One region of the Streptomyces sp. NPDC000880 genome, then DNA from elsewhere that is predicted to be linked to it. Evidence: riboswitches for the same ligand, from Rfam matches in the RefSeq annotation. Region 1 holds a riboswitch; each other region holds the start of a gene.
The links. A riboswitch is a leader RNA that binds a small molecule or an ion and turns the genes downstream of it on or off. The one in region 1 is predicted to bind cyclic di-AMP.
Positions count from the first base shown of each region.

Region 2: linked by a shared signal. The riboswitch ahead of ACWDO5_RS08360 (transglycosylase family protein) and the one ahead of ACWDO5_RS32640 (M23 family metallopeptidase) in region 1 are both predicted to bind cyclic di-AMP.
Region 3: linked by a shared signal. The riboswitch ahead of ACWDO5_RS28170 (M23 family metallopeptidase) and the one ahead of ACWDO5_RS32640 (M23 family metallopeptidase) in region 1 are both predicted to bind cyclic di-AMP.

Region 1 covers NZ_JBSFMS010000165.1:1,926-11,637, forward strand. Annotated here, with positions in the region: partial or broken gene ACWDO5_RS32625 (GNAT family N-acetyltransferase) at 1-240, opposite strand, end outside; gene ACWDO5_RS32630 (HPr family phosphocarrier protein) at 403-684, shown strand; gene ACWDO5_RS32635 (GntR family transcriptional regulator) at 831-1,508, opposite strand; gene ACWDO5_RS32640 (M23 family metallopeptidase) at 1,690-2,460, opposite strand; cyclic di-AMP (ydaO/yuaA leader) riboswitch at 2,474-2,637, opposite strand; gene ACWDO5_RS32645 (M16 family metallopeptidase) at 2,867-4,234, opposite strand; gene ACWDO5_RS32650 (M16 family metallopeptidase) at 4,252-5,622, opposite strand; gene ACWDO5_RS32655 (DNA gyrase/topoisomerase IV subunit A) at 5,782-8,232, shown strand; gene ACWDO5_RS32660 (hypothetical protein) at 8,258-8,434, opposite strand; gene ACWDO5_RS32665 (ATP-binding cassette domain-containing protein) at 8,528-9,712, opposite strand, start outside.
Region 2 covers NZ_JBSFMS010000017.1:9,884-19,595, forward strand. Annotated here, with positions in the region: gene ACWDO5_RS08330 (glycosyltransferase family 2 protein) at 95-1,072, shown strand; gene ACWDO5_RS08335 (GtrA family protein) at 1,069-1,482, shown strand; gene ACWDO5_RS08340 (SurA N-terminal domain-containing protein) at 1,731-2,381, shown strand; gene ACWDO5_RS08345 (MazG family protein) at 2,404-3,444, shown strand; gene ACWDO5_RS08350 (cytochrome P450 family protein) at 3,441-4,676, shown strand; gene ACWDO5_RS08355 (transglycosylase family protein) at 4,789-5,676, shown strand; cyclic di-AMP (ydaO/yuaA leader) riboswitch at 5,964-6,169, shown strand; gene ACWDO5_RS08360 (transglycosylase family protein) at 6,173-6,853, shown strand; gene eno (phosphopyruvate hydratase) at 7,106-8,392, shown strand; gene ACWDO5_RS08370 (FtsB family cell division protein) at 8,539-9,018, shown strand; gene ACWDO5_RS08375 (DUF501 domain-containing protein) at 9,055-9,588, shown strand; gene ACWDO5_RS08380 (Ppx/GppA phosphatase family protein) at 9,585-9,712, shown strand, end outside.
Region 3 covers NZ_JBSFMS010000114.1:12,989-22,700, forward strand. Annotated here, with positions in the region: gene ACWDO5_RS28130 (carboxymuconolactone decarboxylase family protein) at 1-442, shown strand, start outside; gene ACWDO5_RS28135 (hypothetical protein) at 672-1,172, shown strand; gene ACWDO5_RS28140 (carbohydrate kinase family protein) at 1,070-1,900, shown strand; gene ACWDO5_RS28145 (hypothetical protein) at 1,935-2,126, opposite strand; gene ACWDO5_RS28150 (DinB family protein) at 2,357-3,076, shown strand; gene ACWDO5_RS28155 (SDR family NAD(P)-dependent oxidoreductase) at 3,013-3,444, opposite strand; gene ACWDO5_RS28160 (SDR family NAD(P)-dependent oxidoreductase) at 3,432-3,719, opposite strand; partial or broken gene ACWDO5_RS28165 (SGNH/GDSL hydrolase family protein) at 3,719-4,509, opposite strand; gene ACWDO5_RS28170 (M23 family metallopeptidase) at 4,703-5,647, opposite strand; cyclic di-AMP (ydaO/yuaA leader) riboswitch at 5,650-5,804, opposite strand; gene ACWDO5_RS28175 (alpha-galactosidase) at 6,703-8,793, opposite strand; gene ACWDO5_RS28180 (tyrosine-protein phosphatase) at 8,975-9,712, shown strand, end outside.

The sequences.
Region 1 (9,712 bases):
GAGACCCACTCGGTCCACATAGTCGTGGTGGGTGAAGCGGTGGACGTCCTTGGCGGAGAGCCGTGGGTAGGGCGCGAAGAAGCGGTAGTACTTCGACTCGTCCGAGACCTGTTCGTAGAAGCTGACCAGGCGCTCGGCATCCTCGGTGGTGATGGGCCTGATGCGCGCGGTGCCGCCGTCGCGCAGCACCACGTCTGCTTCCCAGTGATCGGGGTAGGCGTGGTCCGGCTCGGTCTGCATGCCAGAAAGCGTAAGGCTCACCCACCGGTAGCGGCGGCCATTGGCCGCGGGCAGTCTGGGGAGGTCCGATCGGCGGCCGCTCCCGGCCGAACGCCGGTGCGAGCACGCAGCAACGCATGAGAGACTGGTCTAGACAACCGCTAAGACTTGAAGGGCAACACCATGGCTGAGCGTCGCGTCAATGTCGGCTGGGCCGAGGGCCTTCACGCCCGCCCCGCTTCCATCTTCGTCCGTGCCGCCACGGCCGCCGGCGTCCCGGTGACGATCGCCAAGGCCGACGGCAATCCGGTCAATGCCGCCTCCATGCTCGCGGTGCTCGGCCTGGGCGCTCAGGGCGGCGAGGAGATCGTGCTCGCTTCCGAGGCGGACGGCGCCGACGCCGCCCTGGACCGTCTGGCCAAGCTGGTCGCCGAGGGGCTCGAAGAGCTTCCCGAGACCGTCTGAAACCCGACAGTCGAATTGCTGGACGGCGGAGCCTCGACATCCCGAATTCGGGAGACCGCGGCTCCGCTTTTTTACGGCCGGCCCATGAATTCGGGCAGCATAAAATCAGCCCCACAAATATCTTCTCTTTGTATACGGTGCGGCTGTTAATTGCGGGCGCTCGCGGTGTTTACAGCAGGTTGCGAAGTCCTCACCCGCTCGAGACGGCGCAGCCGGTGCGCGGCCGTGGCCCGCTCGGCGTGCAGGGCGGTCAGCGCCCGCGCCCGTTCCACATCGCCGCGCGCCACCGCGTCCACGATCGCGCCGTGCTCGCCCCAGGACTCGATGGGTTTGGCGGGCTGGTCGACGGCGTACATCCAGGTGATCTTGTGCCGCAACTGGGTGAGCAGGGCGGTCAGGCCGGGACTGCCGGAGGCCTGGGCGAGCGTCTCGTGGAACCAGCTGCCCAGCGAGCGCAGATCCTCGCCCTGGCCGCGGCGGGCCCGCTCCTGGCCCAGCCTTACGAGACCGCGCAGGACTTTGAGGTGCGCCTCCGTACGGCGCTGGGCGGCCCGGGCCGCGCCCAGCGGCTCCAGCAGCATCCGGACCTCCAGCAGGTCGGCCGCCTCCTGCTCGGTGGGCTCGGCGACGCAGGCGCCGGCGTGGCGGCGGGTGGTGACGAAGCCCTCGGACTCCAGCGTGCGCAGGGCCTCGCGCACGGGGACCCGGGAGACGCCGTAGCGGCGCGCCAGCTGCTCCTCCGTGAGCCGGCTGCCGCGCTCGAATACACCGGAGACGATGTCGTCGCGGATCGCCGTGCATACCGAGTGCGCGGGAATGCGCATGACCGAACCTCCGCTTTAATCCGCGCGAAACGCAGCCGATTGACGCCTGTTCGGTGACTCTATTGCAGTGGACCGGATTTTCCGATGGCCCCTGTAAATTCTTGGATACCTTTTGGCCAGAGGGCCGAACGCCGAAGGCCCCGGCGGCGGCCGGGGCCTTCGTTCACCGGAGGGGTGTCGCTCAGACGCCGACGCCGTGCGCGCGCAGGTACGCGACCGGGTTGATGTCGGAGCCGTACTCGGGGCTGGTGCGGACCTCGAAGTGGAGATGCGGCCCGGTGGAGTTGCCGGTCGAGCCGGAGAGGCCTATCTGCTGGCCCGGGGTGACCCGCTGGCCGACCGAGACGCCGATGGACGAGAGGTGGCCGTACTGCGTGTACGAACCGTCCTTCATCTTGATCACGATGTTGTTGCCGTACGCGCCGGCCCAGCCGGCCTCGACGACGGTGCCCGCGCCGACGGCCACGACCGCGCTGCCGGACGCGGCACGGAAGTCGACGCCGGAGTGGCTGCCGGAGGACCAGAGCGAGCCGCCGGCCTTGTAGCCGGTGGTGACGTACGAGCCGGCGACGGGGAGCCGGAAGGAGTTGAGGCGCTTGCGCTCGGCCTCGCGGGCGGCGCGCTCCTTGGCCTCGCGAGCCTCCTTGGCGCGGGCCTCGGCCTTGCGCTTGGCCTCGGCCTCCGCCTTCGCCTTGGCGGCGGCCTGGGCGGCCTCCCGCTTCTGGGCGGCGGCCTGGTCGGCGATCTGGTCGGCCAGCGAGTCGGCGGCCACGATCTGGGTCAGGCCGGTGTCCTCGAATGCGGAGGCACTCGTGTCGGCAGCGAGCGCCGGGGAAGCGAGGGTTCCGATGACGCCGGTCGTGGCAAGGGCCGCGACGCCCGCCATGCTCGCGCTCTTGCGCGTCAGGCGGCTCGGGGCACGGTGCTTCCCGGTGGCACGGGTGAACGCCATGAAGTGGCTGATCCTTTCCTTCCTTCTCGCCTACCGGGTTAGCTGACGGGTTCGGAGCAGGAAGGTCTCCTACGGGCTCCTCCGCACGGGTGCGAAGGCGTCCGATTCACCCCAGGGACTGATTGGGTCCCCGGCTCCCCAGGCTCGCGCCATACGGGGACTCGGCGATGGCTGCCCGATGCCGCGGGTGCGGCGGGCTTCTGGCGGACAGCCGGACCGACGCTAGGCGGGGCATCTTTCATTCACCAAACAGACAGGCCGTTTTGTAGTGCATGCCACAGGGCAGACAGGCATCCTCTCCATCAAACCGGGCATAAGACAGAACCCCGGCGTCGCTTTGGAGGCCGGGGTTCTGCTTGTCTGCTTAGAGTTGTTTGCCAGGTATGACCGATCGTCTTGCGGTCAATCAGCCCGTGACAACGGTCACTTCACCGATGCCCAGTGCCCTGACCGGCTCCTCGATCTGCGAGGCGTCGCCGACGAGCACCGTGACAAGCCGGTCCACCGGGAAGGCGTTTACGGCCGCGGCCGTCGCCTCCACGGTGCCGGTCTCGGCCAGCCGTACATACAACTGCGCCTGGTAGTCGTCCGGGAGGGACTGCTCGACCTGGTCGGCAAGCGTGGCCGCGACGGACGCCGCCGTCTCGAACTTCAGCGGGGCGACACCCACCAGGTTCTGCACGGCTACATCCCGCTCGGCGTCAGTGAGCCCCTCGGCCCCGAGCGTGCGCAGCACCTTCCAGAGGTCCTCCAGCGCCGGTCCGGTGTTGGGGGTGTCCACCGAGCCGCTGATGGCGAGCATCGCGGCGCCCGACCCGTCGGGGGCGGACCACAGTACCTGACCGAAAGCCCGTACGCCGTAGGTGTAGCCCTTCTCCTCGCGCAGCACGCGGTCCAGGCGGGAGGTGAGGGTGCCGCCCAGGCAGTACGCGCCGAGCACCTGCGCGGGCCACACGCGGTCGTGCCGGTCCGCCCCGATGCGGCCGATCAGCAACTGCGTCTGCACGGCGCCCGGCCGGTCCACGATGACCACGCGGCCCGTGTCGTCAGCCGTGATCGGCGGTACGGGACGGGGCGCGGCGCTGTCTCCCTTCCAGGTGCCGAGGGTGTCGGCCAGCACGGCGTCCAGGTCGACCCCGGTGAGGTCGCCGACGATCACCGCGGTGGCCGTGGCGGGCCGCACATGCGCCTCGTAGAAGCCCCGCACGGCCGCGGAGTCGATCCGGACCACGGTCTCCTCCGTGCCCTGACGGGGACGCGACATGCGCAGGGAGGCCGGGAAGAGCTGCTTGGAGAGCTCCTTGGCGGCACGGCGGGCAGGATTGGCCGTCTCGTGCGGGATCTCGTCGAGACGGTTGCGTACAAGCCGCTCCACCTCGCTGTCGGCGAAGGCGGGTGCGCGCAGCGCCTCGGCGAGCAGGCCGAGCGCCTTCGGCAGCCGGGAGACCGGCACCTCCAGGGAGACGCGGACGCCGGGGTGGTCGGCATGCGAGTCGAGCGTGGCTCCGCAGCGCTCCAGCTCGGCCGCGAACTCCTCCGCGGAGTGCTTGTCGGTGCCCTCCGACAGGGCGCGCGCCATGATCGTGGCGACGCCGTCGAGGCCGTCCGGCTCGGCGTCCAGCGGCGCGTCGAGGCAGATCTCGACGGCAACCACCTGCTGGCCGGGACGGTGGCAGCGCAGCACCGTGAGCCCGTTGTCCAGCGTGCCGCGCTCGGGGGCGGGGAACGCCCAGGGCCGGGCCTGACCCGCGGCCGGCTGCGGGTGGAACTGCATGGTCACGGCAGCGTCGCTCACTGGTCGGTCCCCTCGTGCTCGTCGGTCTCGTCGCTGTCGTCGCCCTCGCCGTCGCCGTCGCCGGCCGAGATGGGCTCGTAGACCAGCACTGCCCTGTTGTCCGGGCGCAGCCGGGCCTTGGCGACCGCCTGCACCTCCTCGGCGGTGACGTCCAGCACCCGCTGCACGGCAGTCAGCGCCAGCTGCGGGTCGCCGAACAGCACCGCGTACCGGCACAGTTCGTCTGCGCGGCCCGCTACCGTACCCAGCCGGTCCAGCCACTCGCGCTCCAGCTGCGCCTGCGCGCGCTCCATCTCCTCGGGCGTGGGGCCCTCCGCGGCGAACCGCGCGAGCTCCTCGTCGACCGCGGCCTCGATCTGCGGGACCTCGACGCCTCCGGACGTCTTCACGTCCAGCCAGCCGAGCGAGGGCGCGCCGGCCAGCCGCAGCAGGCCGAAGCCGGCCGCGACAGCCGTCTGGTCACGGCGGACCAGACGGTTGTGCAGCCGGGACGACTCGCCACCGCCGAGGACGGTCAGCGCCAGATCGGCGGCGTCGCACTCGCGCGTGCCGTCGTGCGGCAGCCGGTAGGCGGCCATCAGCGCCCGCGCCGGCACCTCCTCGACGACCTCCTCGCGCAGCTGCCGGCCGATGGTCTCCGGGAGCGAGCCGTCGCGCGGCGGCTGCTTGCCGTCGTGGGACGGGATGGTGCCGAAGTACTTCTCGACCCAGGCGAGCGTCTGCTCCGGGTCGATGTCGCCGACGACCGACAGCACGGCGTTGCTCGGCGCGTAGTACGTACGGAAGAAGGCGCGGGCGTCCTCGAGGGTCGCCGCGTCCAGGTCGGCCATCGAGCCGATCGGCGTGTGGTGGTAGGGGTGGCCCTCGGGGTAGGCGAGGGCGGTCAGCTTCTCGAAAGCCGTGCCGTACGGAACGTTGTCGTACCGCTGGCGGCGCTCGTTCTTGACGACGTCGCGCTGGTTCTCCATCGACTCGTCGTCGAGCGCGGCAAGCAGCGAGCCCATCCGGTCGGCTTCCAGCCAGAGCGCCAGCTCCAGCTGGTGTGTGGGCATCGTCTCGAAATAGTTGGTGCGCTCGAAGCTGGTGGTGCCGTTCAGCGAGCCACCGGCGCCCTGCACCAGCTCGAAGTGGCCGTTCCCCTTCACCTGGCCCGAGCCCTGGAACATCAGGTGCTCGAAGAGGTGGGCGAGGCCGGTACGGCCCTTGACCTCGTGGCGTGAGCCGACGTCGTACCAGAGGCAGACAGCGGCGACCGGGGTCAGGTGGTCCTCGGAGAGCACCACGCGCAGGCCGTTGGCCAGCCGGTGCTCAGTCGCTGTCAGGCCGCCGGAACCGGCCTGCGCTGTGGCCGTGTGACCCATGGGCATGTACGTCCCTTCGATCGCGATATGGAGAAGTCCTGCCACTGTATGCAAGCGCGCTGACACCTGGCGAAGTTCCCGGGTCGCGGTCAGCGTTGTCAGTGGGACGGTCCACAATGGTCGGCGTCAGTTCCAGACCTGGTACGCGAAGGAGCAGCAGCCGCGATGGCCCGCCGCAGCACGAAGACCCCGCCGCCGGACGATTTCGAGGAGAGGATCCTCGACATTGACGTGGTGGACGAAATGCAGGGCTCCTTCCTCGAGTACGCGTACTCGGTGATCTACTCCCGGGCCCTGCCGGACGCACGTGACGGCATGAAGCCGGTGCACCGCCGGATCGTCTACCAGATGAACGAGATGGGCCTGCGCCCCGACCGGGGCTATGTGAAGTGCGCCCGTGTCGTCGGCGAGGTCATGGGTAAGTTGCACCCGCACGGCGACGCGTCGATCTACGACGCCCTGGTGCGGATGGCGCAGCCGTTCTCGATGCGCCTGCCGCTGGTGGACGGGCACGGCAACTTCGGCTCGCTCGGCAATGACGACCCGCCGGCCGCCATGCGGTACACCGAGTGCCGGATGGCCGACGCGACGTCACTGATGACCGAGTCGATCGACGAGGACACCGTCGACTTCCAGTCGAATTACGACGGCCAGGAGCGCGAGCCCGTCACTCTCCCCGCCGCCTACCCGAATCTGCTGGTCAACGGCGCGTCCGGGATCGCGGTCGGCATGGCGACGAACATGCCGCCGCACAATCTGGGCGAGGTCATCGCCGCCGCCCGCCATCTGATCAAGCACCCGGGCGCGGACCTCGAGACGCTGATGCGGCTCGTCCCGGGGCCCGACCTGCCGACCGGTGGCCGGATCGTGGGCCTGGCCGGCATCAAGGATGCGTACGAAACGGGGCGCGGCACTTTCAAGATCCGCGCGACGGTCTCCGTGGAGGACGTCACGGCACGCCGCAAGGGCCTGGTCGTCACCGAACTGCCCTTCACCGTCGGCCCGGAGAAGGTGATCGCCAAGATCAAGGACCTGGTCTCGTCGAAGAAACTCCAGGGCATCGCGGACGTCAAGGACCTCACCGACCGCTCGCACGGTCTGCGTCTGGTCATCGAGGTCAAGAACGGCTTCATTCCGGAGGCCGTGCTGGAGCAGCTCTACAAGCTGACGCCGATGGAGGAGTCCTTCGGCATCAACAACGTGGCGCTGGTGGACGGGCAGCCGCTCACGCTGGGGCTCAAGGAGCTGCTTGAGGTCTACCTCGACCACCGCTTCGAGGTCGTGCGCCGGCGCAGCGAGTTCCGGCGGACAAAGCGGCGCGACCGGCTGCACCTGGTCGAGGGCTTGCTCGTCGCGCTGATCGACATCGACGAGGTGATCCGCCTCATCCGGTCGAGCGAGAACTCCGCGCAGGCGAAGGAGCGGCTGATCGAGCGCTTCTCGCTCAGCGACATCCAGACCCAGTACATCCTGGACACCCCGCTGCGCCGGCTGACCAAGTTCGACCGCATCGAGCTGGAGAGCGAGCGCGACCGGCTGAACGGCGAGATCGACGAGCTGACCGGGATCCTGGAGTCGGACGCCGAGCTGCGCAAGCTGGTCTCGGGCGAACTGGCCGCGGTGGCGAAGAAGTTCGGCACCGAGCGGCGCACCGTGCTGCTGGAGTCGGCGAGCACGCCGGTCGCCGCGGTGGCGCTCGAGGTCGCGGACGACCCGTGCCGGGTGCTGATGTCCTCGACGGGTCTGCTTGCCCGTACGGCCACGGGCGAGCCGCCGGTGGACGACGGCGGCAGGCGCGCCAAGCACGATGTGATCGTCTCCGCGGTGCCCGCCACGCAGCGCGGCGACGTGGGCGCGGTGACGTCGGCCGGGCGGCTGCTGCGGATCTCGGTGATCGATCTGCCACAGCTGCCGGACACCGCTTCGACGCCCAATCTCTCGGGCGGGGCGCCGGTCTCGGAGTTCCTGTCGCTGGAGGCGGACGAGCGGGTCGTCTGCCTCACTACGCTCGACGAGTCCTCGCCGGGCCTGGCGCTCGGCACCCTGCAGGGTGTGGTCAAGCGTGTGGTGCCCGACTATCCGGCGAACAAGGACGAGTTGGAGGTCATCGCCCTCAGGGAAGGCGACCGGGTCGTCGGCGGTGCCGAGCTGCGTACGGGCGAGGAGGACCTGGTCTTCATCACCTCCGACGCGCAGCTGCTGCGCTACCCGGCCGCGCAGGTGCGGCCGCAGGGCCGGGCGGCGGGCGGCATGACCGGCATCAAGCTGGCGGACGGCGCCGAAGTGATCTCGTTCACGGCGGTGGACCCGGCCGGGGACGCGGTGGTGTTCACGGTCGCCGGCTCGCACGGCACTCTGGACGACTCGGCGATGACGGCGAAGCTGACGCCCTTCGACCAGTACCCCCGCAAGGGGCGGGCCACGGGCGGGGTGCGCTGCCAGCGGTTCCTCAAGGGCGAGGACGTGCTCGTACTGGCCTGGGCGGGCGCGGCTCCGGCGCGGGCTGCGCAGAAGAACGGCGCACCGGCCGAGCTGCCGGAGACCGACCCGCGCCGCGACGGTTCGGGCACACCGTTGACGTCGGCGGTGGCGGTGCTGGCGGGGCCGGCGAGCTAGTGTCATGCGCCCGAAATCTTGCTGGTTAGTTCTGCTTGGTCTTCTGGTGGTCCGTCCCGACCTTGGCTTGCGGACCCCCAGGAGGATGGAGCGATCGCACGTAGCGCAGAAAGGCCAGGAACTCGGTCCTGCCCTTCTTCACATTGATGTGCCCATAGAGCCTGTTGGTGGAGAGGTCGTAGGCGGCAAGGAAGTGACGCACCCCGTGGGGGCGCTTGTAGGTGGCCCGCCGACGGCGCCTCGGACCTGATCGTCGGGCTCCTTGCTCGTCTCACGGTGTCCGCGAGGGCCTCGGTCAGGTGCCGACGTAGGCCGCGAGGTGCTCGCCGGTGAGGGTGGAGCGGGCGGCGACGAGGTCGGCGGGTGTGCCCTCGAAGACGATCCGGCCGCCGTCGTGGCCGGCGCCGGGGCCGAGGTCGATGATCCAGTCGGCGTGCGCCATGACCGCCTGGTGGTGCTCGATGACGATGACCGACTTGCCGGAGTCGACGAGCCGGTCGAGCAGGCCGAGCAGCTGCTCGACGTCGGCGAGGTGGAGTCCGGTGGTCGGCTCGTCGAGGACGTAGACACCGCCCTTCTCGGCCATATGGGTGGCCAGCTTGAGCCGCTGCCGCTCGCCGCCGGACAGCGTGGTGAGCGGCTGGCCGAGGCTGAGGTAGCCGAGCCCGACGTCGGCGAGCCGGCCGAGGATGGCGTGCGCGGCCGGCGTGCGCGCCTCGCCGGCGCCGAAGAACTCCTCGGCCTCGGTCACCGACATCGCGAGTACCTCGCTGATGTCGCGGCCGCCGAGGTGGTAGTCCAGCACCGATGCCTGGAACCGCTTCCCCTCGCACTCCTCGCAGGTGGTGGCGACGCCGGCCATCATCGCCAGGTCGGTGTAGATGACGCCGGCGCCGTTGCAGTTGGGGCAGGCGCCCTCGGAGTTGGCGCTGAACAGCGCCGGCTTCACGCCGTTGGCCTTCGCGAACGCCTTGCGGATCGGGTCGAGCAGTCCGGTGTACGTCGCCGGGTTACTCCGTCGCGAGCCGCGGATCGCGCCCTGGTCGACCGACACCACACCCGCGCCTGCGGGGATCGACCCGTGCACGAGCGAGCTCTTGCCGGAGCCCGCCACGCCGGTGACCACGCAGAGCACCCCGAGCGGGATGTCGACGTCGACGTCGCGCAGGTTGTGCGCCGTGGCGCCGCGGATCTCCAGCGTGCCGGTGGACGTCCGCACCGTCGCCTTGAGGGCGGCCCGGTCGTCGAAATGGCGGCCAGTGATGGTGCCGCCGGCCCGCAGCCCCTCGACGGTGCCCTCGAAGCAGACGGTGCCGCCCGCCGTACCGGCGCCGGGGCCGAGGTCGACGACGTGGTCGGCGATCGCGATCGCCTCCGGCTTGTGCTCGACGACGAGCACCGTGTTGCCCTTGTCCCGCAGCCGCAGCAGCAGGTCGTTCATCCGCTGAATGTCGTGGGGATGCAGGCCGATGGTGGGCTC
Region 2 (9,712 bases), on a different contig from region 1:
AAAACCCTCCAGGGGAAGCCCAGTTCACGAAACGGTCGCCTGCGCGCCATGCGGGGAATCCGTACGGGACATTCGGGTGGGTTGTTCTTCTTCCGTGCTGATCTCGATAGTTGTCCCGTGCTTCAACGAAGAGGAGATCATCGGCCGCTTCCACGAACATGTGACCGCAGAACTCTCCCTGCTCGGGCAGGAATTCGAGCTGGTCTACGTGGACGACGGAAGCCAGGACCGGACGCTCCCTCTCCTCGAGGAGATCGCCGAGGCCGACCCTCGTACCCGCTATGTCTCCTTCAGCCGTAACTTCGGCAAGGAGGCGGCGATGCTCGCCGGGCTCCAGCATGCCGAGGGCGACGCCGTGGTCATCATGGACGCCGACCTCCAGCACCCGCCGGAACTGGTCAGGCGCATGCTGCAGCTGCATGAGGAGGGCTTCGACCAGGTCATCGCGCGCCGCACCCGCAAGGGCGACCGTGTCACCCGCACCGTCACCGCCCGTGCCTACTACTGGCTGATCAACCGGCTCGTCGACGTCGAACTGGTCGACGGCGTGGGCGATTTCCGGCTGCTTTCGCGCCGCACGGTGGACGCGATCCTCGAGCTCACCGAGTACAACCGCTTCTCCAAGGGCCTGTTCGCCTGGGTCGGTTTCCGCACCACGACCTTCGAGTACGAGAATGCGGTGCGCGAGCAGGGCCGCTCCAAGTGGAGCTTCGGCAAACTGCTCAACTATGGCCTCGACGGCCTGCTCTCCTTCAATAACAAGCCGCTGCGGGCCGCCGTCTATCTAGGGCTGCTGCTTGTCACGCTCGCCATGGCGTATGCCGCCTGGATTGTCGGTGTCGCCCTTGTGAACGGCGTGGACACCCCGGGGTATGTCACCCTTCTGGTGGTGGTCACGGCACTCGCCGGCGTGCAGATGCTGATGCTGGGTGTGGTCGGCGAGTACGTCGGCCGCATCTACTACGAGGTGAAGCGGCGACCGCACTTCCTGGTGAAGGCCACCAACGCCGGCCCTCCGCACCAGCAGGAAGGGGAGCGGCACAAACGCGACGGGGAGCTCGTAAGACGATGACGGTCCGGGTCCAGCTGGTCAGGTTCGCCCTGGTGGGGGTGGTGAACACCGGGACGTACTACGGCCTGTATCTGGCCCTGCTCACCTGGCTGCCCTATGTGGCGGCACATGTCGTCGCCTTCGCGCTCAGCATGGTCGGGTCCTTCTTCCTCACCTCGTACTTCACGTACCGGACCCGCCCCACCTGGCGGAAGTTCCTGCTCTTCCCGCTCACCAACGCGGCGAACTTCGTCGTCACCACGAGCGGCGTCTACTTGCTGGTGGACGTAATGCACTTCGGCAGTCGCTACGCCCCCCTGATCGCGGCGGCGGTGGCGGTACCGATCACCTTTGTGGTCTCCCGGACGATCATGCTGCGCCCGGAGCCGGCTCGCCCAGCGGCGCACGTTGAATGCGATGTGGCGGGATAACGGTGCCACCCGCTGTCCGCGCTGAAGATCGCGGCGCGGTACGTGGGCGCGGCGGCGACGGTGGCGGGCGCGGCGCTCGGCGGCGTGGGTGCGGGCCGGGCGGCGAAGGCCGGGGCTGCCGGGTGCATCGCAACTTCCGGCGAATCGTCGGCCGAATCAGTGGCCCAGGCCACGGAGACTGCCTAACATCGATCACCGCAGGGTCTTGTGCATCGTCGCACAATCACGCCGCACGCCGGGAGGCTCCTTTGCACCGCCGCCGTCGCACCGCGCTCACCGTCTCAGCCGCGCTGCTCGTCGCCGCGCCCCTCCTCGCCGCCTGCGGCAGTGAGGCTCACCCAGGGGCCGCCGCCGTCGTCGGTGGGGAGCGGATCGAGGTGGCGACCGTCCAGGCGAAGGTGAAGGACGTGCGCGCCGCCCAGCAGCGCTCCCCCCAGTCCGCCCAGCTCATCAAGGACAGCGGGCAGCTCAGCCGCGCCAAGCTGTACGACCTGATCGTCGAGCAGGTCGTACAGCGCGCCGCCGACGACGCCGGGGTCACGGTCAGCCGCAAGGAGATCCAGGACGGGCGGACCGCCCTCGTGCAGCAGTCCGGTGGCGAGGAGCAGCTCGCGGCCATGTATCTGCAGCAGCGCGGCGTCGCCCCCGACCAGCTGGACGATGTCGTACGCCGCGACGTCCTGGTCAGCAAGCTTGCCGCGACCCTCAGCGCGACCAACACCCCCGAGGGCCAGCAGAAGCTGAACCAGGCCTTCACCGCCGCCGCCCAGGCGCTGAACATCGACGTCAACCCGCGCTTCGGCGCCTGGGACGACAAGAAGCTGGAGCTGGGCGAGTACAAGGCTCCGTGGATCGCGCAGGTCAGCAAGGCGCCGGAGCCCGTCGGCGCGGGTGCGTAGCGGCGCGGGGTAGGTTCGAGGGGTGACCACAGAAGCACCAGTCGCCCCCGGCCGAATCGTTCTGCTCACCGCCAGCCACCGCGTCCCGCCCGGGCTGCTGTCCTGGCCCGCGTGGCAGACGCTGCACGCCGCCGACCGGGTGCTCTGCGCCGACGGGGACCACCCCCAGCTGCCGTATCTTCGCGAGGCCGGTGTCGGCGTGGAGATAACGGCGCTCACCGCGCAGGAGCTGGTCGACGCCTGCGCTGGGGGTACGCCCCCTGGCTTCGCCGGGGGGACCCCCACCCAGGCCGAAGGCTCTGGGGGAGGTCGCACCGTCGTGGTCCTCCCCTCCGGCGAGGGCGACACGGCCCTGACCGACGGGCTTGCCCGGCTCGCCGGGTCCGGGCGGGTGCAGATGCCGGACCTGGAGCTGCTCCCCGGCTCGTACGACCTGCCCGGCGCCCGTCTCCTCGACCTCGTCCAGGTCATGGACCGGATCCGCGCCGAGTGCCCCTGGTCGTCGACCCAGACCCACACGGACCTCGCCAAATACGGCATCGAGGAGGCGTACGAACTCGTCGAGGCGATCGAGGACGGCGACCGCGACGAGCTGCGAGAGGAGCTCGGGGACGTACTCCTGCAGGTCGTCTTCCACGCGCGCATCGCGCAGGAAGGCCGCGATGAGGACGGAGCCGAGCCGTTCTCCATCGACGACGTCGCAGGGACGATCGTCGAGAAGCTGATCCACCGCCACCCGCACGTCTTCGGCGACGAGCGCGCCGAGACGCCGGAGGACGTGAAGGAGCACTGGCTGCGCACGAAGGCGATCGAGAAGCAGCGCGACTCCGTGACGGACGGCGTCCCGCTGGGCCAGCCCGGGCTCGCCCTCGCCGCGAAGCTCGCGGGCCGGGTCCGTACGGCGGGCCTCGACGTCCCGCTCCCCGCCGGCCCGGGCACCGGTTACGAACTGCTCGCCCTCGCCGTCCGGGCCGAGGCTTCCGGCATCGACCCGGAGGCCGCCCTGCGCGCCGCGGCCCGCACCTACCGGGACGCGATCCGCGCCGCCGAGGGGCAGGAGTGAGCGCTCAGCCCGAGCTGTTCACCTGGGCGTTCGCCACCGACCCCTACCCCGCGTACGCCTGGCTCCGGGAAAACTCGCCGGTCCACCGGACCACCCTTCCCAGCGGGGTCGAGGCATGGCTGGTGACGCGGTACGCCGATGCCAAGCAGGCCCTCGCCGACCAGCGGCTCAGCAAGAATCCCGCGCATCACGACGAGCCCGCGCACGCCAAGGGGAGGACGGGGATCCCCGGCGAGCGCAAGGCCGAGCTGATGACCCATCTGCTGAACATCGACCCGCCGGACCACACCCGGCTGCGGCGGCTGGTGTCGAAGGCGTTCACGCCGCGCCGTGTCGCCGAATTCGCCCCGCGCGTACAGGAGTTGACGGACCGGCTCATTGATGGCTTCGCAGGCAAGGGGGAGGCGGACCTGATTCACGAGTTCGCGTTCCCGCTCCCCATCTACGCGATCTGCGACTTGCTCGGCGTCCCGCGCGAGGACCAGGACGACTTCCGCGACTGGGCGGGCATGATGATCCGGCACGGCGGCGGTCCGCGCGGCGGAGTCGCCCGCTCCGTGAAGAAGATGCGCGGCTATCTCGCGGAACTCATCCACCGCAAAAGACAAGACCCGGGCGACGACCTCATCTCCGGGCTCATCAGGGCATCCGACCACGGCGAGCACCTCACCGAGAACGAAGCCGCCGCCATGGCCTTCATCCTTCTCTTCGCGGGGTTCGAGACGACGGTGAATCTGATCGGCAACGGCGTGTACGCGCTGCTGCGCAACCCGGACCAGCGCCGGCGGCTCCAGGCCTCCCTCGCGGCCGGTGAGACCGAACTGCTGGCCGCCGGTGTCGAGGAACTCCTGCGCTACGACGGGCCCGTGGAGCTCGCCACCTGGCGGTTCGCCACCGAGGCGCTCGTCATCGGCGGGCAGCGGATCGCGGCGGGCGATCCCGTACTGGTCATACTCGCCGCCGCCGACCGGGACCCGGAGCGGTTCGCCGACCCGGACACCCTCGATCTGTCCCGGCGCGACAACCAGCATCTCGGGTACGGGCACGGCATCCACTACTGCCTCGGCGCGCCGCTGGCGCGTCTTGAGGGGCAGACCGCGCTCGCCACGCTGCTCAGGAGAATGCCGGACTTGCGGCTTGCGGGCGATCCAGCCGATTTGCGGTGGCGTGGGGGTCTCATTATGCGCGGATTGCGCACTCTGCCGGTTGAGTTCAACGCTCGACAGACCTGACGCATTGTCAAGTCTGTGACTTTCACGTGATCTCTGCTGCATCGACTTGTGACTCGCGTTCGAATGCCGCTACGTTCACCGTCGTCCCAGCAGTCACGTGAAAGGCAACCGCATGGGTTCCGCGAACGGGCGACACCGCCGACCTCGCCAGGCGCCGGCCATCGTTGTCGCGGCAGGGGTGACGGGATCGGCCATCGCCATCCCCCTTCTCGGCGCCGGTTCGGCCTCCGCCGCTGACGCCTCCATGTGGGACCGAGTGGCGGAGTGCGAGAGCGGCGGCATGTGGAGCGCCGACCTCGGCAACGGGTACTACGGCGGGCTGCAGTTCTCGCAGGAGGTCTGGCAGGACTTCGGCGGTACGGCGTACGCGCCCCGCGCCGACCTCGCCAGCCGCTCGCAGCAGATAGCGGTTGCCGAGAAGGTCCTCGACGCGCAGGGCCCCGCGGCGTGGCCCAGCTGTGCGCCACTCGCCGGGCTGACGAACGACGGCGCCGCGACCGGCGTCAACCCGGGCATCCTGCCGTTGCCCGAGCAGAGTGCCCCCGCCGAGCCGCTCATACCCGTGACGCCCTCGACCGAGCCCACCGCGGCGCCGTCTGCCGAGCCGTCCGCGGACCCGGCCGGGTCGGCCGAGCCCGCCGCGTCGGCGACCGCGGACGCGACGCTGGGCGCCGACAGCGGCAGCGGCAAGCACCGTGGCGAGCCCGCTCCGGAGAACACCGAGCCGGGCAATACAGACAATGTGCGTGAAGTGGGCCGCCATGCCTCGCGAGGTGACGGTTCGGCACGCGACAATGCGGGCAACCCGGATGGGGCGGTCGAAGCGGACGCCGCGCCCGGCGAGTACACCGTCCGGCCGGGCGACAGCCTGTGGGCCATCGCCGACGAGCAGAAGCTCTCCGGCGGCTGGGCCGGGCTCTACGAGGCGAACCAGCAGACCGTCGGTGCCGACCCTGATCTCATCCTTCCCGGCCAGAGCCTCGATCTAGGCCTGAAGTAGGGGTAATCCGCGGGCGGTTCGCGGGCAAGTTCGCAGGGTTATGTCCGAATCTGTGCAAGTGAGACAAGGGTCTCTTTGTCCCAACTGCCGTGACATGCCCGGCGGAACCACTCATTCCGCCCGCCACCTGCGGAAACGAGAGTTATCGGAGTGGCGAGATGGGCGATTTCTCCCCGTTTCTCACCTTTGAACATCGGGGAGAGCTGTGTCTACGGTCTGAACCGCTCGCCACCGCGGGCACCACTGACCATCACGCCGAATCCTGCCGACGGTCAGGGGAGTAGTCATCGCGCAGAGCGCCGAAGGCAGGAGCGGGGGACCCAAGGTAAGCGCCGGCCCCGGCCGTTGAGATCGACGGCTCCCACCGGCTTGGGGTGAAGCCGCGCGCAGGACGCGCGGCCGGGCAACTCGTCTTCTGGTTCCTGGCGGAACTGGGGATTCCCCATCGGCCCGAACCCGACAGCTCACCTCGTAGGCGTCGGTGAGGAGACGTTCCATGCTGTTCTCCAGCAAGGGCAAGCACCGTCGCCCGTCCGTTTTCAATCGGACTACTCGTTTCGCCGCGATCGCCGGCGTCACCGGTGCGGCCGTCGCCGCCCCGCTCATCGGCGCCACCTCGGCGTCCGCCGCGACCGCCTCCGAGTGGGACCAGGTCGCCCAGTGCGAGTCCGGCGGCAACTGGTCCATCAACACCGGCAACGGCTACTACGGCGGCCTGCAGTTCTCGTCCTCCACCTGGGCCGCGTACGGCGGCACGCAGTACGCCGCGAGCGCCGACCAGGCCTCCAAGTCCCAGCAGATAGCGGTCGCCGAGAAGGTCCTGGCCGGCCAGGGCAAGGGCGCGTGGCCGAACTGCGGCGTCAGCCTGTCGGGCGCCGCGTACGACGGCGGCTCCGCCGACTCCGGCACCACGCAGCCGGCGCAGCCGAAGCAGGAGCGCGCCGAGGTTCCCACCACCCGCTCCGAGCGCCCCGCCGCCCCTGCGAAGCCCGCCGCCAAGGCCAAGGGCTTCAAGAAGGGCGACGGCGAGTACAAGGTCAAGGCCGGCGACACCCTCGGCAAGATCGCCGAGACCGAGAAGGTCAAGGGCGGCTGGCAGAAGCTGTTCGACCTGAACAAGGACATCATCGACGACGCGGACGTCATCTACCCGGGCCAGCAGCTCCACCTGAGCTGACCCGGCTCCGCCCGAGCTGACCCCCCGGGCACCGGAGCACCCCGGTCCTGCGCGCTTTCCCCCGTACGCGCCGGGCGGGGGTGCTGCCTTGTCACTGCCTGTTCATGCCCTTTTCCGTCCCAGCGGGCGGGCATCGGCCGGCCGATGCCCCGGAGCCGGTTAGGCTCTTGCCGCAAGGCCGAGGCGACCCTGCACTGCTTGTGTCCCACCGCTTGCGTCACATTTAGCGTCACATCCCAGAAGGAGATGCTCGTGCCGTCCATCGACGTCGTCGTAGCCCGGGAAATCCTGGACTCCCGAGGCAACCCCACGGTCGAGGTCGAGGTTGGCCTCGACGACGGCAGCACGGGTCGTGCTGCTGTTCCGTCCGGCGCCTCCACCGGTGCGTTCGAGGCTCTTGAGCTCCGCGACGGTGACCAGAACCGCTACCAGGGCAAGGGCGTCGAGAAGGCCGTCCTCGCCGTCATCGAGCAGATCGGCCCGGAGCTCGTCGGGTACGACGCCACCGAGCAGCGCCTGATCGACCAGGCGATGTTCGACCTGGACGCCACCCCGGACAAGTCCTCGCTCGGCGCCAACGCCATCCTCGGCGTCTCCCTCGCCGTGGCGCACGCCGCCTCCGAGGCCTCCGACCTGCCGCTCTTCCGCTACCTGGGCGGCCCGAACGCGCACCTGCTGCCCGTTCCGATGATGAACATCCTGAACGGCGGCTCGCACGCCGACTCGAACGTGGACATTCAGGAGTTCATGATCGCTCCGATCGGCGCGGAGTCCTTCTCCGAGGCCCTGCGCTGGGGCACCGAGGTCTACCACACCCTCAAGAAGGTCCTGAAGCAGAAGGGTCTGTCCACCGGCCTGGGCGACGAGGGCGGCTTCGCGCCGAACCTCGACTCCAACCGCGCCGCGCTGGACCTGATCCTCGAGGCCATCAAGGAAGCCGGCTACGCCCCCGGCAAGGACATCGCGCTCGCGCTCGACGTCGCCGCGTCCGAGTTCTACAAGGACGGCGCCTACGAGTTCGAGGGCAAGTCCCGCTCGGCCGCCGAGATGACCGAGTACTACGAGGAGCTCGTCGCCGCGTACCCGCTGGTCTCCATCGAGGACCCGCTGTTCGAGGACGACTGGGCCGGCTGGAAGGTCCTCACCGACAAGCTGGGCACCAAGGTCCAGATCGTCGGCGACGACCTCTTCGTCACCAACCCGGAGCGCCTCGCCCGCGGCATCGAGGACGGCGCCGCGAACGCCCTGCTCGTCAAGGTCAACCAGATCGGTTCGCTGACCGAGACCCTGGACGCCGTCGAGCTCGCCCAGCGCAACGGGTTCAAGTGCATGATGTCGCACCGCTCCGGCGAGACCGAGGACGTCACCATCGCCGACCTGGCCGTCGCCACCAACTGCGGCCAGATCAAGACCGGCGCCCCGGCCCGCTCCGAGCGCGTCGCCAAGTACAACCAGCTGCTGCGCATCGAGGAGATCCTCGACGACGCCGCGGTGTACGCGGGCCGCTCGGCGTTCCCGCGGTTTCGTTCTGCGAACTGATCGGGCACAGCGCTTTGCGAACTGATCGGCACGGCGCTCTGCGAACTGATCGGTACAGCAAGGGCTGACGCTCTCGTTACCTACGTCCCCGGTCGCGGTCCCGTACCGTGTCCGGGGACGTAGGCGCGTAACGGGGAGGCGAGACCATGGCACGCAACGGGGACCAGGACCGGTTCTCCACCTCGACCCGGCTGCGGCTGCTCGGCGAGCAGACCGCCGCTCGCGTCTACCGGTCGCAAAGCCGCCGGCAGGCCCGCCGCTCCCGGCTCACCGGCCGCGCGGCCTTCCTGGCCCTGGTGGTCTGCTCGCTGGCCGTCGCGCTCGCGTATCCGATGCGGCAGTACGTCTCCCAGCGCGCCGACATCGCCGACCAGGAGCGCCGGATGGCGGACGCCGAACAGCAGGTCGAGCGGCTGAGGGACGAGAAGGCTCGGCTCCAGGACGACATGTACATCCGGCGCCTCGCCCGCGAGCACCTGCATCTCGTGCTGCCGGGAGAGACCGGCTACATCATGATCGCACCCGAGGCCGCCGAGAAGCGCCGCACCGAAGAGGGTGGGGCGGCCGACCGCCCCTGGTACTCGAATGTCTGGGACGGCGTCGACAACGCCGACCGCAGCAAGTAGCAGCCACACAGAAGCACCGCTAGAACCAAGGCAGGCATGGAAACGCCCCCTCCCACCACAGCCCCGACCGAGCCGACCGACGCGGACATCGCCGCGTTCAAGAAGCAGCTCGGCCGTCCGCCGCGCGGACTGCGCGCCATCGCGCACCGCTGCCCGTGCGGTCAGCCCGACGTCGTCGAGACCGCGCCGCGGCTCCCCGACGGCACCCCCTTCCCGACGCTGTACTACCTGACCTGCCCGCGGGCCGCCTCGGCGATCGGCACGCTGGAGGCGAACGGCGTGATGAAGGAGATGAACGAGCGCCTCGCGACCGACCCGGAACTGGCCGCAAAGTACCGAGCCGCCCACGAGGACTACATCGCACGCCGCGACGCCATCGAGATGCTGCAGGGCTTCCCGAGCGCGGGCGGCATGCCCGACCGGGTGAAGTGCCTGCATGTCCTGGTCGCCCACTCGCTCGCGGCGGGACCCGGCGTCAATCCGCTGGGCGACGAGGCGATCGCGATGCTGCCCGAGTGGTGGCGCAAGGGCCCGTGCGTCGCGCCGTGTGAAGAAGGGGACGAGAAGTGACCCGGGTCGCCGCCATCGACTGCGGTACGAACTCCATCCGGCTGCTCGTCGCCGACGCGGACCCGGCCGCCGGTGAGCTGGTCGACCTCGACCGGCGGATGACGATTGTCCGGCTCGGCCAGGG
Region 3 (9,712 bases), on a different contig from region 1:
GACGGATTTCCGTTTCGAGCAGTCGGTGGCGAAGTGGAAGAGCCTCGACCCGGGCCTCAAGGCGCTGGCGGTGATGGCGTCGGCGGCCTCGATCGGGTGCAGCTGGTGCATGGACTTCGGCCACTGGGAGAGCCGGCAGCAGGGCATGGACGTGCGCAAGCTCCAGGATGTGCCGATGTGGCGCGACAGCGATGTCTACGCTCCGCTGGAGCGCGACGTCATGGAGTACGCGGAGGCGATGACGGCCAATCCGCCGCGGGTCGAGGACGAGCTGACGAAGCGGCTGCTCATGGCTCTCGGCGAGGCGGCGTTCGTCGAGCTGACCGCGATGGTGGCGGTGGAGAACCTGCGCTCGCGGATGAACTCCGCACTTGGGCTGACCAGCCAGGGCTTCAAGGACCACTGCGAGATTCCGGCCCGCCGGCGCTCCACGGCCGGCTGACCGCTACGGCCGTTCGGTCCACCCGGCGAGTTTATTGACGATCACGTTGGCAGGGGAGCTCGCCCCTCCGGATACTGACCGACGATTCAGTTACTGCGTCCGTCGTCGTGCCTGGAGGCAACATGTCCGAGCTCCCCATCGGGCTGGTCCGCTCACGACCGAGCGGCGCGGGCAGCAGTTCGGCAAGCCGTCTGGATGCTCGACGGACGGGGTATTCGCGCGAGTTCCCGTGGAGCAGTGGATACGGGACGCCAAGCTGGAGGAGATCGAGAAAGGCACCTCGGACATCATGCGGCTGATCATCTCGAGGAGCATGCGACATGGCGGCGACGACTCTGACGGGCGGCGAAGCCGATGCTGGAATGGACCGACGACGCGCTCGCCCGCGAGCTCGGCGTGGACCGCGCCGCGCTCACCGCCGCCGCTCGCTGAACGGCCGTGCGCGCACAGCCTCTTCCCCCATACTTGGCAACTGTGTCTCAGCAGCCGCAGTCTCAGTCCAAGTCTCAGTCTCAGTCTCAGTCTCAGTCTCAGTCTCAGTCTCAGTCTCAGCAGGCAGATCCTCTCCCCCACGATGTGCTGGTCGTCGGCGGCACCGGCGTGGACACGGTCGTCCGTGTCGACTCTCTGCCGGTCCCGCTCTCGGACTCCGTCGGGGTCGGCCCGATCCGCGAATCGCCGGGCCACACCGGCGGCAACGTGGCCCTGGGCTGCCGGGCCCTCGGGCTGAATGTCACCCTCCTCGACTACATAGGCGACGACTGGCCGGGCCACCAGGTCCGCGCACGGCTCGCCGAAGGCGGGGTGGCCTTCGAGCCGCTCCTCTCCCCGACCGGGACTCGTCGCGCGGTCAACCTCGTCGACCCCGCGGGCCGCCGCATGTCCTTCTACGACGCCCGCGATCCGGGGGAGTTGCGGATGCCGCGCGACTTCTACCTCCCACATCTGCGGCGGGCCCGCCACATCCATCTCTCGATCGTGAACTTCGCGCGGTTCCTCTACGACGACATCGAGGCGCTCGGCGTACCCGTCTCCACCGACCTGCACGACTGGGACGGACTGGCCGATCACCAACGGGAGTTCGCGCTCCGCTCGGACCTGGTCTTCCTGAGCGCGGCGGGCGCCGGCGAGCGGATCGCCTCGGTGATGCGGGAGATCCTGCGCGACGGACGGGCACAGACGGTGGTCGCGACGGCGGGCGCCGGCGGCTCGTACCTCCTCACCCGCGACGGCAGCAGCACCCCACGCCCGATCCCCGCGGCGGTCCCGCCCGCACCGGTGGTGGACTCCAACGGCGCGGGGGACGCGTACGTTTGCGGCTTTCTCTACGGGCGGTTGTCCGGCCGCGACCTGGAGGAGAGCGCCAGGCTGGGCGCACTGGCGGGCGCCCACGCCTGCACGGGCGAGGGCAGCACGGCGCTGATCGGCCCCGCCGGACTCGTGCCGTCTCAGGTCTGACGCACGGGACGCATTGGTTCGTACGGCGGGCTCCTCAGCCGTCGTACGGAACGGGAAAGCCGATCCCGTCCCTCGCCGACTCCTCCCACAGCCGGCGCGCCACCGCCGCGTCCTGCGCCCGCGCCGAGAACGCCGTCGGCTTCGGTGCGCCCTTGAAGGAGCCGAGGCCGGAGGGGCCGTAGTACTCACCGGCCCGAGCGTCCGGGTCCGCCGCCGCACGCAGCACCGGGAGCGCGCCGCCAATCAGCTCCGGCGATTGAACAGTCAGGGAGCCTTTTCCAACCTCAGCTTGAGCAGGTCACGTGGAGGGTGGGGACGGCCTGAACGAGTGCGGTGATGCGGGTGGTGCTGCACCGCTTCGTGGGCGAGAAAATCGGTGGCGCTCCGTGAGGTGAGCCGTTAACTTCCGCCTGAGCGCAGTGAGGTACGAGACGCGACGGCGAAGGGGAGCCAGGCATGGAGACTGAGGGCGCGCGGACCGACCGTTTGGGCTTGCTGCTCGACCAGTTCGACCAGGCCAGGGAGATGGCCCAGGTGCGGCTGACGGGGCTCGGTGACGAGGAGTGCCTGTGGGAGCCGGTGGCCGGTTGCTGGTCGATCCGGCGCCGGGGCGAGGCGGCGACGCCCCGGGCGTACGGGCCGGGCGAGTGGGTGCTCGACAAGGGCGCCCCGGACATCCCGGCGAACGAGTACGCCGAGATCTCCCGGCAGGCTGCCGGCGGCATGACGGTCGCCAAGATCGCCGATGACTGGAGCGTGAGCGTCGAGCGGGTCGAACAGATCCTCGCCCACACCGGTGCGCCGGAGCCCGACGAAGTGCCGGTCACCACCATCGCGTGGCGGCTGGGGCACCTGCACTCCTGCTTCGCGGGCCAATGGGAGTGGACCTTCGGTGAACGGCGGCAGGAGCCGAAGCTGCTGGTCGACTTCACCCCCTCCGCCGCCTTGGCACTCGAACGGTTCTGGGCGCTGATCGACCGCTGGCGCGACAGCGTCGCCGCCATCACCGACGAGCAGCTCGACACGGTCGGCTTCTCGCAGTACCCGTACGGCTCCGATCCCGACGACCCATTCATCGCCGTGCTGGCGGGGGCCAACCTCGAATTCATCCATCACATGGCCGAGATCGCGTTGCTCCGCGACCTGTGGCGGGCCCGCTTCACCACTCCCGGGTAGGCCCGGGCGCGCGGCGAGGGTGTTCCATGGCGTTTCCGATCCACACGCCAGTGAGCGGTTGGTGGAGCTGGACACGTCGATGCCGGACGGGTAGACAAGCACACGAGTTTCGACATGCCATAGGCGCGCCACGCGCCGTAGCGGCGCTCGCTCTGCAGATTTTCGAAGTCGAGGCGGGCGCTGCTCTGCGCCATGCTGGTGACGGTGACGACGCGGCTCCCCGGCTGGTCGAGGAGTCTGGGCAGCAGCAGCGCGGTGAGTGCGTAGTGCCCGAGGTGGTTGGTGCCGAACTGCGACTCGAAGCCCTGCGCCGTGGTGCGGCGGTGGGGTGGCGCGATCAGCCCGGCATTGTTGATCAGCAGATCCAGCCAGGGTCGGGGGTGAGCCGCACTGCTTCGCGTACGGAGTCCAGGTCGGCCAGATCCAGCGGCAGCAGCCCGGCCCGCGCGCCCGGCACCTCGGCGCGCAGCCGGTGCATCGCGGCCGCGCCGCGGTCGTGGTCGCGGGTGCCGAGCAGCACCCGCGCCCCGGCGCCGGCGAGGCCCGCGGCGACCGCGAAGCCGATGCCGCGGTTGGCACCGGTGACCAGGGCCGTACGGCCCGTCAGCCGGGGCAGGTCCCTCGCACCCCACCCCGCCGCCATCACAGGGGCAGCAGGTTCGGGCGCTTGGCCTCGACATGGTCGCCGGAGCTCTCGCCGCGCAGCCGTCGGCCGATCCACGGCACCAGGTGCTCACGCGCCCAGTGGATGTCGTCACGGCGCACGTCGAGCGGGCCGCGCCGCGGCTGGGGCGGCCACAGCTGGTCGGGGTCGGCGGGCACATCGATTCCGAGTACCTGGGCGGCGCGCAGCGCAACCCGGGTGTGTCCCTCGGGCGACAGATGCAACCGGTCGGCGTCCCAGGCGCGCCTGTCCTGAACGGACTTGAGCGACCAGAGGTCGAGGACGGGGCAGTCGTAGCGGTCGGCGATGGACCGTACATGCGCGGTGTACGTGGCGATCTTGCCGCGCAGATGGCGCAGCACCGGCACCCCGCGCGTGTCGAATCCGGTGGTGACCATGACCGTGCCGACCGCACTCGTGAGGTCGGCGACGGCGCGCTCGAAGCGCTCGGCCACGTCGTCGGGGTCGGTGCCCGGCCGGATGATGTCGTTGCCGCCGGCGCAGAACGTCACCAGATCCGGGGCGAGTTCCTTCGCCCTCGGCACCTGCTCCTCGACGATCTGGTCGAGGAGACGGCCGCGCACGGCGAGATTGGCGTACCTGAAGGTGTGCTCCGGGGTCCGGTCGTCGAGCAGGACCGCGAACCGGTCAGCCCATCGACGTACATCCCGTTCGGACCCGGGTCTCCCACGCCCTCGGTGAAGCTGTCACCGATCGCCGCGTACGACCCGAATGCGCCATTTTTCCCTGTTCTCGAATCGTCTGCCACGAGACCACATCTTTCCCTTACGGATGTGACCTACGCGACCGCAAGGAGGGGTTGACGAGGGGTGATCTTTGCCACCGGCCAAGTTTCGTCCAACCCGGAATACGCCGACTCCCCCCGCGCCGCCGGGTGGCGGTGCGAGGGGAGAGCGGTGTGCTGTCTGCGCCTCGGCTGGATCAGGCGGACCGGACGCGGATCAGATGGAGACGCCGTACTGGCGCAGGTAGGCCAGCGGGTCGATGTCCGAGCCGTAGCTCGGGCCGGTACGGATCTCGAAGTGCAGGTGCGGGCCGCTGGAGTTGCCGGTGGAGCCGGAGAGGCCGAGCTGCTGGCCGCCGCTCACGCTCTGGCCGGCGGAGACGGAGAGCGAGGAGAGGTGGGCGTACTGCGAGTAGTTGCCGTCGCTGTGCTGGATCACAACCTCGTTGCCGTACGCACCGGCCCAGCCGGCGGAGACGACGGTGCCCGCGCCGACGGCCTTGACGGTGGTACCGGAGGATGCCGCGAAGTCGACGCCGGTGTGGTAGCCGCTGGACCACATGGCGCCGGTCATGCGGTAGGGGGTGGTGACGGTCGCGCCGTCGACGGGGGCTGTGAAGCCGGAGCCGCTGGTCTGCGGGGCGCTCGCGGAGTCACCGGAGGACTGCGCGGAGGGGTCCGAGCCGGAGTCGGAGGAGGCCTTGGCCTTCGACGCGGCCTTCGGTGCGGCCTTGGACTCGGCCCCGGCCTGGCTCTCCTCGCGGGGCTGCGCCTTCTCCGGAGCCTTCGCCTTCGACGTCGCACCGAGGGTCAGCTTGAGGCCCGGGCGGATCAGCGACGGGTTGTCGCCGATCTGCTCACGGTTGTCCTCGTACAGCTTCTTCCAGCCGCCGGACACATCGTGCTCCTTGGCGATCTTGGCCAGGTAGTCGCCGGCGACGACGGAGTACGTGGTGGGGGCGGCGGCCGGCTTGGCGGCCGCCGGGGTCGCGGCGGCGGTCACTGCCGCAGCCGCCACGGCGGGAGCGGTCTTGCCCGCCGCGTGGGCGCCGGTGGCGCCCATCAGTGGAAGCACGATGACGGCGCCACCCGTGCCGGCGGCGACGAAGCCGCGCGTGATCGGGCTGGTCCTTGGACGGCGGTGCTTACCCTTTGCGGGCATGGCGCATTCCTCTCCGGCGCCTACGAGGTGAGCTGTCGGGTTCGGGCTGGAGATGCCCGGCCGCGCGGTGCGCGACTTAACCCCGAGCCGTCCGGAACTCCGGAATGGCGTACTACCTGGGTCCCCCGCTCCTGCCACGCGTTGGTGGGTTTCGAATTCCGGTCGGCGGCAGGATTAGGCGGTCCGTCCGGATTGACGGGAACGTAAGCGAGACGGACGGGCGGGTACAAGCCATCACTTTCCCGGGTCAATGATCCATGCGATATCGCCACAGAATTCCGGTTACGCTCCGTGAATAATGGATCCCAACGGGATCCCAACTGTCCTTCCGTCAAAGGAATTCGACTCCGCCGCACCACCACGGAACGTCACGGATATGATCCTGCTCACGGGTCGGGTCCCATCTCCCTTACATACGGGGCACGTTATGCCGAACCGGCCAATTCGGACAGAAGTGTCATTTAATGATGATCAGCCGATCGAGCCCACTTACCCCGAATTCCTGTCAACACCACAGGAATTCCACCGTGACCCACCGCCTTTGCTCGACGACTGCCTCTCGGCCTCAACCGCAAAACTGGACAAAATGGTGCCGCGTCCGCGACGGGCCGCTCTTCCGGAACGAGGGGGTGGAGCCGACCGCGGAGGCATCCGGGGCGACGTGGCGAAGGCCGCCGCGATCGCGCCGGCGCAGGCCCCCGCGGCGCGCGGGATGGGTGCGGGATGAAGATCCTGAATACGGTGTCGCCGAAGGCGAATGCGGCCGGGGATTTCTCCGCGTACATCCCGATCATGGATGTCGACCTTCTCGATGTCACCCCTCGTAGAGCCCCCTGATCTCCTTTGGCCCATTCCGAATTGCCCGTCGTCCACTCGAAATTCGCGGCAGGCTTGAGCCGGAGGAGTCGCCGGAATCCGTTGCAGCGGGGTACGGGGGTATGCCGCGCCCCGACGAGCCGTCTGCGCCGTATCCGCTCGTTGCTCCTGAAGCCCTCGCCCGGCCATGGAAGTTCGCGTTCATGGCCGGGTCGATTCGGAGTCGATTCGGAGTCGGATCAGCGGCGACGCAGCCGGATCACGGTGGCGTCCATGTCGCCCTTGAGTCCGGTGTCCAGTCCGTGGTGCAGGAGTACGGCCCCCCGGTGTACGGCGCCGGTGTCCAGGCACTCGTAGGAGGCTGCCGGGTCGAAGCCGCGCAGCCTGAGCCTGGGCGGCTGCTCGCCGTAGTGCTGCGCCTGCAGCCAGGCGAGGACAACGCTCTCGTCGCCGCGTATGTACTGCACGGCGCTGAGCCCGCCCTCGGGCGCCCGCAGCCGGTGCAGCTCGCCGTGCTGCACCAGCGGCCTGATCTTCTTGTAGAGGTCCACCCAGCCGCGTGCCTCGGCGAGCTCCTCATCGGTCCACTCGGTGAGGTCGCCGCCGACGCCGAGAACACCGGCCATCGCGCTGACGAAGCGGAAACGGAGCGTGCTGACGCGGCCGTTGAGCTGGACATTGGGGCTGTCGGTGACCCAGGCCGCCATGACCCGTGCCGGGTGCAACTGGGTGAAGCCCTGCTGGATGGCGAGCCGGTCCAGCGGATCGGTGTTGTCGGAGGTCCACACCTGGTCGGTACGGGAGAGGATTCCGAGGTCGATCCGGCCGCCGCCGCCCGAGCAGGACTCGAAGGCGACGGACGGATGCGCCGCGCGCAGCCGGTCGAAGAGTGCATACAGCGCGTGCACATGCTCGACCCAGAGCTTCTGCGGGTACTTCTCGCCGGGCCAGCCCGCGTCCGTGAAGCAGCGGTTGAAGTCCCATTTCACGTAGTCGATGGGCGCGCTGCTGAGGAGCGTGTCCAGCTGCTCCCAGAGATAGGCCTGTACGTCCTCGCGCGCGAGGTTCAGCACGAGCTGGTTGCGGAATTCGGTCCTGGCGCGGCCCGGGTGGTACTGCACCCAGTCGGGGTGCGCGCGGTAGAGGTCGCTGTCGGCATTGACCATCTCCGGCTCGACCCAGATGCCGAACTGCATCCCCAGCTCGTGCACTTCGTCGGCAAGCGGCCCCAGCCCCTGCGGGAAGCGCTCGGCGTTGGGCGTCCAGTCGCCGAGCCCGGCGCGGTCGCTGGTGCGCTGCCCGAACCAGGCGTCGTCCACCACGAACAGTTCGACGCCCATGGCCGCGGCCCGCTGGGCGAGCGCCCGCTGCTGCTCCTCGGAGATGTCGAAACCGGTGGCTTCCCAGGAGTTGTAGAGGACGGGCCGCTCGGTCGCCGCGTCGGGGATCACATGCGCCAGCTGCCAGGCGTGCCAGGCCCGGCTGGCAGCGCCGAATCCGCCGTCGGTCCACAGCCCGGCGAAGACGGGCGAGGTGTACGACTGGCCGGGCGCGAGCCGCAGCAGTCCCGATTCGTCGTAGCCCGCGCCGCCGGTGATCTGCACGAGTCCGTCGGGCAGCTGCTGTACGGAGATCCGCCAGGACCCGGACCAGCCGAGCGCGCAGGCGTACACCTCGCCGTGCTCCTCCGTGGCCCCCTCCGCGTCCAGCGCGACCCACGGCAGATGCTGATGTCCGGTGTGGCCGCGACGGCTGCCGATCACCTTCTCGCCGTACGTCAGCTCCGACCGTACAAGCAGCGACTCGGCCGCCCAGCGGCCGTGCAGCTGACTGAGCCGCCAGCGGTCGCGCTGGGGCAGCGTCCAGGCGGCGGCGTCGGCCCGCAGCAGCTCCAGGTCGGGACCGTCCCCTTCGTGGGCGACGGTGACCCAGCGCTCGATGATGTCCGCGTCGTCGCGCATCCGGTGGTGCAGGGTGAGGCCGAGGCCGTGCAGGGCGTCGGTGAAGCGGAGCCGCAGTTCGTCGCCGTCCACCGCGTGAGAGGCGAAGGTCCACTCCGTGCCGCGCACTTGTGGCGTACGGACCAAGAGCGCCGGGCGTACGAAACGGGGTCCGCCCTCGACCGGGTACTCCTCGTGCCCGTCGAGCTGCGACTCGAAGGGCCAGTAGGGCGGCAGTACCCGGTCCGCGAGTGCCTCCGCGTCGGCGCCGGAGATCCGGGGCCCCCAATGGAGATGCAGCAGTTCGTCGTCGTCCGTGAGGTGCAGCGCGTAACTGCTCGTGGATCCGGAGAGAACCCACGTACGCCCCTTGCCAACACTCTCGATCATCCCAACCCCTCAGATACACACAGTTCCGCACAGCCTCGCACATCATCCGACGTGGACGGCTGCCGGTGCAACGGCCTTGCGGGAGACGGTCGAGATGACTACCCGATGAAGCGGTGTCGTATCGTCGGGACCGCGCCATCGTCGGCGAGCAGCGCCGACGGCAGTCACTTCAGGAGTCCCCGTGACGCAGCAGCTGCCGCAGGTCCCGTCGACAGAGCCGGAGCTGGCCGGCGTGCGCAACTTCCGGGACGTGGGCGGCCTGCCGACCGTGGACGGCAGGAGGGTGCGGCACGGCCGGCTCTTCCGCAGCGGCCATCTCGCGCACGCGACCGAGTCCGACGCCTCGTTCCTCGGCACGCTGGGACTGCACACGATCTTCGACTTCCGCAACGCGGCGGACATGCGGCTGGAGGGCCCCGACGTCGAGCTGCCCGGCGTACGCAACGTGAATCTGCCGCTGACCGACCCGGCCGACGGCGCCGAGTTCTGGAAGATGGTCCGGGACGGCAACCTCGACCAGCTGCGGTCGATCCTCGCGAACGGCCGAGCGGCCGGGCGGATGTCGGCCTCGTACCGGACGATCATCACGCAGCGCACAGCCGAGCACAGCAAGGTCCTGCACGCGCTCGCGGAGGACAGCGTCCCCGCCCTGATGCACTGCGCGGCGGGCAAGGACCGCGCCGGTCTGTCGGTAGCCGTCTCGCTGCTGGCAGTCGGCGTCGAGCGGGAGGCCATCGAGGCGGACTACCTCAAGTCCAATGACCCGCACCGCCGTTACCTGATCCGGCGCAACGACAACTCCCCGGCCGGGATGTCCCCGGAGGTGATGGAGCTGCTGTCCCCGCTCTTCGACGCCCGGGCGGAGTACCTGAGCGCGGCCTTCGAGACGATCGAGCAGACCTGGGGCACCACCGAGCGC